One region of the Shewanella sp. Sh95 genome, then DNA from elsewhere that is predicted to be linked to it. Evidence: predicted binding sites of a transcription regulator. Region 1 holds the regulator's gene; each other region holds the start of a gene.
What was found. The regulator sigma-54, encoded in region 1, starts transcription at its own class of promoters, with help from an activator protein. The targets are predictions, from matches to a motif close to GTTGGCACGNNNNTNGNNT.

Region 1 (2,208 bases):
TGTCCTTATCGGGCGGTGAACGTCGCCGCGTCGAAATTGCCCGCGCCTTAGCGGCCAACCCCAAGTTTATTCTGCTTGATGAGCCCTTTGCGGGCGTTGATCCGATCTCCGTTATCGATATCAAGAAAATTATCGAGCAGCTTAAGAGCCGAGGCCTTGGAGTACTGATCACTGACCACAATGTGCGCGAGACCTTAGACGTCTGTGAACATGCTTACATTGTGAGTCACGGTAATCTTATTGCCGAGGGCACACCCGCAGAGATCTTAGACAATCAGCAAGTTAGGGCTGTGTACTTAGGTGAACAATTCAGGCTATAGTTACTAAAACAAAGCTAATAAGCCTTGAATTTGAGAGCGCTAGGCTCCATCCATATGATATCAAGCGACCTAAACTCACAATAATAACCTAGGGATCAGCGGTAACATGAAAGCGTCACTCCAGCTCAAACTGGGTCAACAGTTAACCATGACGCCACAACTTCAGCAGGCCATTCGCCTGCTGCAACTGTCGTCATTGGAACTGCAACAAGAAATCCAGCAAGCCTTAGACTCTAATCCTCTTCTCGAGCTGGAAGAGGAGCAATTTGACGCGCCTAGCGAACGTAAGCAAGATATCGCCGATACCGACTTTAGCGAAACGACTGCCCAGCCACAGGAACAAGATAATTCCACCGTGGACATTGCCGAGTCGCTGACCAAAGAATCTCTGCCCGAAGAGTTACCCATGGATACCACTTGGGATGAAGTCTTTACCGCATCGCCAAACTCAGGTTCTGGCGCCAGCCGTGAAGATGACATGCCCTTCCAAGGGGAAACTAGCGAGGGGTTGTACGAACATTTAGAATGGCAAAAAAACCTCACACCCTTCTCTGAAACCGATTTAGCCATTGCCACCGCGATTATTGATGCCATTGACGATCAAGGTTATCTCACTCAAAGCACTGAAGATATCCTCGAAGCCATGGGCAATCCCGAGATTGAACTCGACGAAGTTGAAGCCGTGCTCAAGCGTATTCAACATTTCGACCCCGTTGGTGTCGCGGCAAGGGATTTAAGCGAATGTTTACTGATCCAGCTATCTCATTTTTCGCCTGATACCCCTCACATCGAAAACGCCCGCATGCTGATCAAAGATCATTTAGATCTGATCGCCGCTCGCGACTTTAGGCTGTTAATGCGTAAGACCAAACTGAAAGAGGACGAGTTAAGGGACAGTATTGCGCTGATCCAAACCTTGAACCCTCGTCCCGGTTTACTCATCACCCCTGTCGATGAAGAATATGTGATCCCCGATGTATCGGTGTCGAAGAAAAACGGCCGTTGGGTGGTCGAATTAAACCCTGACTGCATGCCAAAAATCAACGTAAATCAGCAATATGCAGCCATGGCGCGTAGCTCAAAAAATCAAGCAGATAGCCAATTTATTCGTGGTCATTTGCAAGAAGCCAAGTGGTTTATCAAAAGCCTTGAAAGCCGTAACGAAACGCTGCTCAAGGTGGCAAACTGCATAGTGCAATACCAACAGGGTTTCTTCGAATACGGTGAAGAAGCCATGAAACCTATGGTCCTAAACGATATCGCCGAGGCGGTAGAGATGCATGAGTCCACCATTTCACGGGTGACCACACAAAAATACATGCATACCCCAAAAGGACTTTTTGAACTAAAATATTTCTTCTCAAGCCACGTCGGGACGGATGATGGCGGTGAGTGCTCATCCACAGCAATCAGAGCTTTCATTAAGAAACTGGTTGCAGCGGAAAACCAGAAAAAACCATTAAGCGACAGCAAGATGGCTCAACTTCTGGCAGAACAGGGAATTAACGTTGCGCGCAGAACCATTGCGAAGTACCGAGAAGCGATGCTTATTCCCCCTTCCAATCAGCGTAAAAGTTTATAGCCTATTGTGAGTATCGGAGGACGTTTCTATGCAAATAAACCTAAGTGGACACCATATCGAGATTACTGAATCGTTACGGGCATATGTTGAGGAAAAGTTTTCAAAACTTGAACGTCATTTCGAACAGATCAATAATGTGCACGTTGTGCTCAATGTTGAGAAAATGCAACAGATTGCCGAAGCGAGAATCAACCTCACCGGTGGTGAAGTCTTCGCGACTTCAGAGCATGCAGATATGTATGCTGCCATAGACGTCCTGATTGATAAACTTGATCGTCAGGTTATTAAACACAAAGAGAAGTTAAC
Region 2 (2,208 bases), on a different contig from region 1:
GGTCGGTTTTTGCGTTGAGTTTAGGATGCATTATCAAGCTAGACGCTAAAATCTCTTTAAGCTGCCTTTGCAGATTGATGCACTGATGCTCTTCGTGGCTGCGGTCGATAGCAATAGTCTTGAATTTTTGAATTAGGCTGCTGGCTTTGGTGATATTACGAACTATAAGCTCACAGCTTTGTTGATACTCGTCCAAAATCGCATTGATTTCGTCGAGTGTCGCGTGCTCACTATGGATAAGCTCAATGAGTTCTTCTATATGATTTAATTGTGCGCTGGCCGCCGTTAAGCAAATACCAATGGGGGTATTAATTTCGTGCGCCACACCAGACACTAATCCTCCTAAGGCGGCCATTTTTTCCTGTTCAACTAACACCTGCTGTGCGCGCTTTAGAGCGGCTAAGGATTGCTCTAACTCTTGGGTTCGCTCTTTAACTTGTCTTGCTAGTTCTTCCTTATAACTACGTTCGAGTTTCAGTAAACGCTCTCTATCTTCTAATGCTGTTTGTAACTCTGCTTTAGAACTTTTCAGTGCTTCAAATGAGCTGCGAAGTTGCCCTTGCATGCTGTTAATCGCATCAGCAACTTGTTTAAACTCATCGATTTTCTCCTTACGTTCAAATTGAAGGGGTTCGAAGTCCGCGTCTAAGTTAATCCGTTTGCAGTATTTACTGAGTTTATCGAGATGTTTAGTGATGTTGTACCAGACTAAAAATAGAATAAATCCAGCGACTAAGAAGGTTTTTATGCCATTGGAGAGTAAAATAAGGATGGCTTTATCGTAAAGGCGGTCATAAATGGCATCCATGTCTACTTGTACTTCTAAAGTACCAACGTTGATATTGTCGGTCGGTGATTTATACACCAGAGGAAAGATTTTATTTAAAGTATGAGTTGGTTTTGGGGTTCCTCCGTTCCACGATTGACCACTATCATCTTTGATTGAAATGTAGTTAATATCAGGTAGTTGGATGAGACCATTTAGTTGGGTGTTAATCAGTCTTTCATCTATTACCCAAATACTTGCGGCTAATACATCCAGGTTAGCTTTCTCGATATTAGAAAATACCCGATCAATCCGACTAACATCGCCACGATAATCGCTAATGAGTTGGTAGGCTGTCGTCATTAGTGTGATTAAGGAGCTGAATAGCACAATTGACAAGGTGAGGTGCCTACCAATCGGGCTTTTTATAAATTGACTGAAGAATGTCAGCATCTTAAATAATCTTTATCTGATAGCAAGTTGGATGCTTATAAGCATAGACTCAAGCTTAAAAAATTTCGCATGTTATCCCAGTGAAAAATCCCTCAATATTGAATAAAGCAATGGCATCAAACTTGCTTGGTCTTGGCTAAGTTCAATTTTTTGTCACTGGGATAACACTATGATTAAACTCAAATTCGATTCAGTGAAGTTGTTTAACCCTAAGAAGGTAATGTTTCGGGTTATGCTGTGGCTAATGGTGAGTTGTGCAGTTTTATTGGCGATGCCGTCAAATATTCTTACTTTGCTGGCACTGGATAAGTTTGTACCCGAGCACGCACATTTTGTCGGGCTTGGACTTATTATCTCGATCGCGTATTTTTTAACTCAGTTATTGAACTTGGGATTAGATGAGTCGATTCGTCATTTAAGTGATAAGCGCATCACCGAGACCATTGAAGCAAAAGTTAATTTGCTGGATCGTGCAGAGCGAGCATTATTACGAGAATTCTTTTTGCAAGGAGCCACTATTTTGACATTGCCGCAAAACGAACCCGCGGTCAAAAGTTTGCTCAGTGCCTGTATCCTCGAATGTTTAGGTAATGAACGTCATTACGCAATCCAAGGGCCCACAGCAGACTATAAAATTTCGATGAAAGCACGTATCTACTTAAATCGGGGCGTTTTACGTTTACCTGCAGGGGAACCAAGTGAAGAAGAAATGCAACATCTGATTAAAGCGCGCCCGCAGTTTCTCAATGGCTTAGTACAAAACCGTAAACACGCAGCTTAAGTGTAGCGTTGGCTCTAACGCGAAATTACAGGCATAAAAAATGGGGGTTAATGGAACCCCCATAACAACGTGCAATTTTTACAAGCTACAATGAACAGAATAACAATTTGGAAGCAAAAACTACGATTGTTGCGCTGACTTCACGATAAACATCCAAGTGATATAAGAAATTATCCCTATAGTGCTAAAGATAACGATCATTGAAAGT
Region 3 (2,208 bases), on a different contig from region 1:
TTCCGCCAGTCTGGCGTAGTCGCGATTCTGCCAAAACCTTTTAATGCCGAACACTTAGGCAAGGCGCTAAATGCGACCATCGATTTGCTCAGCCACGATGAACTCGACTTAAGCCACTTCGATGTGCACGATGTACGCGTGCTTGTGGTTGATGACAGTCGCATGGCACGTAATGTGATCAAGCGAACTATTGGTAATTTGGGGATAAAACTGATTACCGAAGCAGAAGATGGTGCGCAAGCCATTGAGTTAATGCGTCATAATATGTTTGATTTAATTATCACTGATTACAATATGCCCAGCGTTGATGGACTGGCATTAACGCAATTTATCCGCAATGAAAGTCAACAATCCCACGTGCCTATTTTAATGGTCTCGTCTGAGGCTAACGATACACATTTAAGTAATGTATCTCAGGCAGGGGTGAATGCCCTATGCGACAAGCCCTTCGAACCCAAATTGGTTAAGCAACTCTTATATCAGTTGCTCGAAGAATAAAACCTAAGTCACGAATGGCGCAAATACCCTCCAATTTTGTTACTTCGATGACACAAGCCCGCAGCAAAGAGCTTTCCAACGCTTTAACCTTGTGGCATGTTAGGCTCGCTGACTTACATAAATCTACGGAAAGAAGAGACAATAAAAATGAACAAAACTGAACTTATCGCCAAAATTGCAGAAAATGCCGATATCACCAAAGCTGAAGCAGCACGAGCATTGAAATCTTTCGAAGCGGCGATTACTGAATCAATGAAAAACGGTGACAAAATCTCTATCGTCGGATTTGGCTCCTTTGAAACAGCGACTCGTGCAGCTCGTACTGGTCGTAACCCACAAACGGGCAAAGAAATCCAGATCGCTGAAGCCACTGTGCCTAAGTTTAAAGCGGGTAAAACCTTGCGTGATAGTGTGAACTAATTCGCTCGACATTGATTTTATAAAACGCCTCCTCTGTGAGGCGTTTTTTTTCCCTCACGAAAGCATAAAAGATGATTTTTTGCACAAACACAGTGCGTCCACCGCTCCATTTTTGAGCGCTTTAAAACATTTAATTAACATAAATTATGTAACCAGTTGTTTTTAAAGATGTTCAAATAATGGCATGTGATTAGCAACTCCCTTATCAGAAAAAACCATGATGCACCAATGCCGCCGTATTTAAGTGGCATGAGTGAATCGATAAATAAGTCAATCGAGGGGATGAGTATGAGAAAATCACTGTACAGCGTTTTGGCATTATCGACGGGATTATTACTAACCACTAACGTCTTTGCGGCGGTATCCGGCAATATTGGCGGCACATCAAACTATCTATGGCGCGGAGTGACTCAAACCAATGATGCGGTGGCGATCCAAGGCGGTCTTGACTACAGTCATGACTCAGGATTTTATGCGGGTACGTGGGCATCAAATGTCGATTTTGGCAATGACACTAGCTACGAGTTAGACCTCTATGCTGGTTACGGTGGCAACATCACCGACGATCTCAGCTATGATTTTGGCTATCTCTATTATGCCTACCCCGATGCCGAAGGCAGCATCGATTTTGGTGAGCTCCACGGGGCTATTACCTGGAAGTGGGTCGAACTTAGTTATTCCCACGTGATCAATGCGGGTGATGACGTAGCGGCGGAACCACTCGATAACAAAGATATGAGTTATCTTGCCGCCACAGCATCTTTCCCTTTAACCGAGAAACTTAGCCTGTCATTCCACTATGGCTACTCCACAGGAGATGTGGTTGAAGCTTGGTTTGGTGAGGATAACTATGCCGATTACAACCTAACACTTAGTGCAGATACCAGCATGGGCACAGTCTCTTTTATGGTATCAGATACTGATCTGGCTGATGACGATGCTAAAATCGCTTTAGGTTATTCCTATAGTTTTGATTTATAAAATAAAGAACTAAGAAACACGCCGCGTTAATCGCGGCGTATTTTATTAAGCGATCACCGCCCGATTCGACTTACGCGCTAACACCATTTTCTCAATATATTCCACAATAGGCTCAGTTACCGAAATACCCGTAGTTTGCTCAATACCTTCGATACCAGGAGCTGAGTTAACCTCAAGGATCAACGGGCCACGATTCGAACGTAAAATATCCACGCCTGCAACGACTAATCCCATCGCTTTAACAGCGGCAACGGCCATCTTGCGCTCTTCTGGCGTAATTTTCACTTTTTCACCACAGCCGCCTAAGTG
Region 4 (2,208 bases), on a different contig from region 1:
AGAGGCATTGGCCGCTTTGATTGGTGTTTGATTATCAATGACTTGGGATCCCATTCCTTGGGGTGCAAGAGCTTTATCTGCTGGCTGCGTCGACACATTTATCGCCTTAGCGCCAATTTCTGCGGTACCAAGCTCTTTTCCCCCTAATACGGGCTCACCCTCAATGGGTAAAATATGATTTTCGGGCGGTTTAACGAACTTTTCACTGCGCAGACCTGTAAGTAACGCTGCATCATCAATCAAATGCGGCTCATCAACAGAGGTGCCTTGACTATCCGCTTCCGCAACAGTTACGGCCGCAACCAAAGCATCGACATCAGCAGCTGGAATCTGTGGCTCTACACTCTCAGTATCAGTGACATCAGCAGCTTGAATCGGTTGTTCTACACTTTCAGCATCAACGGCGTTCTGTTGTGAGGCTTGCTGTTGTAATAACTGTGCGGCGGCTTGCGCAGTATTTTGTCCGGCCACCTTTGGAGCGACAGCCCCAGAGTCTTCTGATTCAGTACTAACCTTCAGTTTGTTATCGCCAAGGCCAGTGTTAGTGGACTGAGCGAACTTAGCCATTTCATCGGAAAAAGTACCGTCAACAATAGAGCTGTCGGTCTGAGATTGATCATCGACTAATAACGAGGATGAGTCGGCATCGGCATCATCCGTTGCCGTGATATCAGCCTCAAGCGGCAAAGACTCGCCCGGCGCTGCCGCTTTCTTCATCTCATTTGCCATACCAATCTGGGCGAAAATCAAGTTGATATCGGCTTCATCATCAGTTTTGGTATCATCAGTGCTGGCTTCCGCTTTGGCAGATTTGACGGCCACATCCTGAGACACAGAGGTTTTAGTCGAGGGGGAAGATACGGATGTGACTGAAGCTAACGCTGCAGAAAAGTCTTCACTATTAGTATCTTGAGTAAATGCTTTACTTGAGCTAGCGCTATTTTTCGCGCTTGACGCTAATAGGATATTGTTCATTTGTTGCATATCAGCTCCTAAACATTCACCCGAAGACATAAAAACGTGCGGGCAAACGTCAATTTATGCGACTTTGGCCATCTATGGCATAAAGCAAGCAAATAAAGTGCCAATAAGTGAGGATTACATGTCGAAGAAACAACTTACACACGCAATGGCGAGCTTGGGTTAGGGCTTATTGCGGCGAAAAAACTGCTGAGAGGCAAATTCATCGGTCATCTTTTGCTCTTTTTTCAACTCAAGAGCTTGGCGTTTTTTCTCTTTATTATCTAAGAGCAATTCAACCGCCTTGCGTTTCTTTTGCTTATCGAGCCAATGTTGCTGACGATAATTTTTCTGTTTCTCACCATCGGCGACCACACGATTTTGCTGGGCAATGGCCTCATCGATTTGCCGAATGAAACGGTGGAATTGGTGATAATGGCTGGCGCTGATGGCTTGTCCCTGCTGAGACTGCATCTGCTTCATGTAGTCCAAGCGATAATTGTTGAGTGCATCCAACTGATTTTGACGCTTCTGACACTCTAATTGCGCCGACTTTAGCAACAACGCAGCCTGTTCCTCTGCATCGAGGGCTAATTTTAACACCAGTAATAACGGATCGGCATTCGCCATAACAGTCTCGATTATTTACATTGCGCCGCGAGTTGCCCAAGCATGACTTGGCTATCGGCAAAACTAAAGGCATCACGCATGGTTTGTCGTAAGAAGGCATTCATCGCAGGTTGCAGGCGTATGGCGTTATCGATTCGCGGATCGCTGCCTTGGGCATAGGCCCCAATCGAAATCAGATCCTTATTCTGCTGATAAAGGGAATAGGTCTGTTTAACGCGGCGCATGGCTTCTAAGTGCTCGTTCGAAATAACCATTGGGGCCACACGGCTAATGGAAGCCTCAATATCGATTGCGGGATAGTGCCCGGAATCAGCTAATGCACGGGAGAGCACAATATGGCCGTCGAGGATAGCCCGAGATGCATCGGCAATCGGATCCTGTTGGTCATCGCCCTCGGTCAGTACAGTATAAAATGCGGTGATAGAACCTTGTCCGGGACCACCATTGCCCGCCCGCTCAACCAAACGCGGCAATTTCGCAAATACCGAAGGTGGGTAACCTTTCGTCGCCGGTGGCTCACCTACGGCCAGAGCAATCTCCCGCTGCGCCTGGGCATAACGAGTCAAGCTGTCCATTAATAACAATACGTTATAGCCTAAATCCCGAAAATACTCGGCG

Region 2: a site for sigma-54 is predicted at 1,329-1,347, ahead of AEA42_RS10705 (superinfection exclusion B family protein). Genes of this name have one in related genera too.
Region 3: a site for sigma-54 is predicted at 1,097-1,115, ahead of AEA42_RS21385 (TorF family putative porin). Genes of this name have one in related genera too.
Region 4: a site for sigma-54 is predicted at 1,071-1,089, ahead of AEA42_RS08185 (flagellar hook-length control protein FliK). Genes of this name have one in related genera too.

Annotation. Positions count from the first base shown of each region.
Region 1 is NZ_LGYY01000201.1:3,970-6,177, reverse strand. Features, by position in the region: gene lptB (LPS export ABC transporter ATP-binding protein) at 1-320, shown strand, start outside; gene AEA42_RS14560 (RNA polymerase factor sigma-54) at 427-1,902, shown strand; gene hpf (ribosome hibernation promoting factor) at 1,931-2,208, shown strand, end outside.
Region 2 is NZ_LGYY01000146.1:51,201-53,408, forward strand. Features, by position in the region: gene AEA42_RS10700 (ATP-binding protein) at 1-1,219, opposite strand, end outside; gene AEA42_RS10705 (superinfection exclusion B family protein) at 1,389-2,000, shown strand; gene AEA42_RS21810 (DUF3149 domain-containing protein) at 2,121-2,208, opposite strand, start outside.
Region 3 is NZ_LGYY01000277.1:1,150-3,357, reverse strand. Features, by position in the region: gene AEA42_RS21395 (response regulator) at 1-498, shown strand, start outside; gene AEA42_RS21390 (HU family DNA-binding protein) at 595-918, shown strand; gene AEA42_RS21385 (TorF family putative porin) at 1,207-1,899, shown strand; gene rimK (30S ribosomal protein S6--L-glutamate ligase) at 1,945-2,208, opposite strand, start outside.
Region 4 is NZ_LGYY01000109.1:44,810-47,017, reverse strand. Features, by position in the region: gene AEA42_RS08185 (flagellar hook-length control protein FliK) at 1-984, opposite strand, end outside; gene fliJ (flagellar export protein FliJ) at 1,144-1,590, opposite strand; gene fliI (flagellar protein export ATPase FliI) at 1,602-2,208, opposite strand, start outside.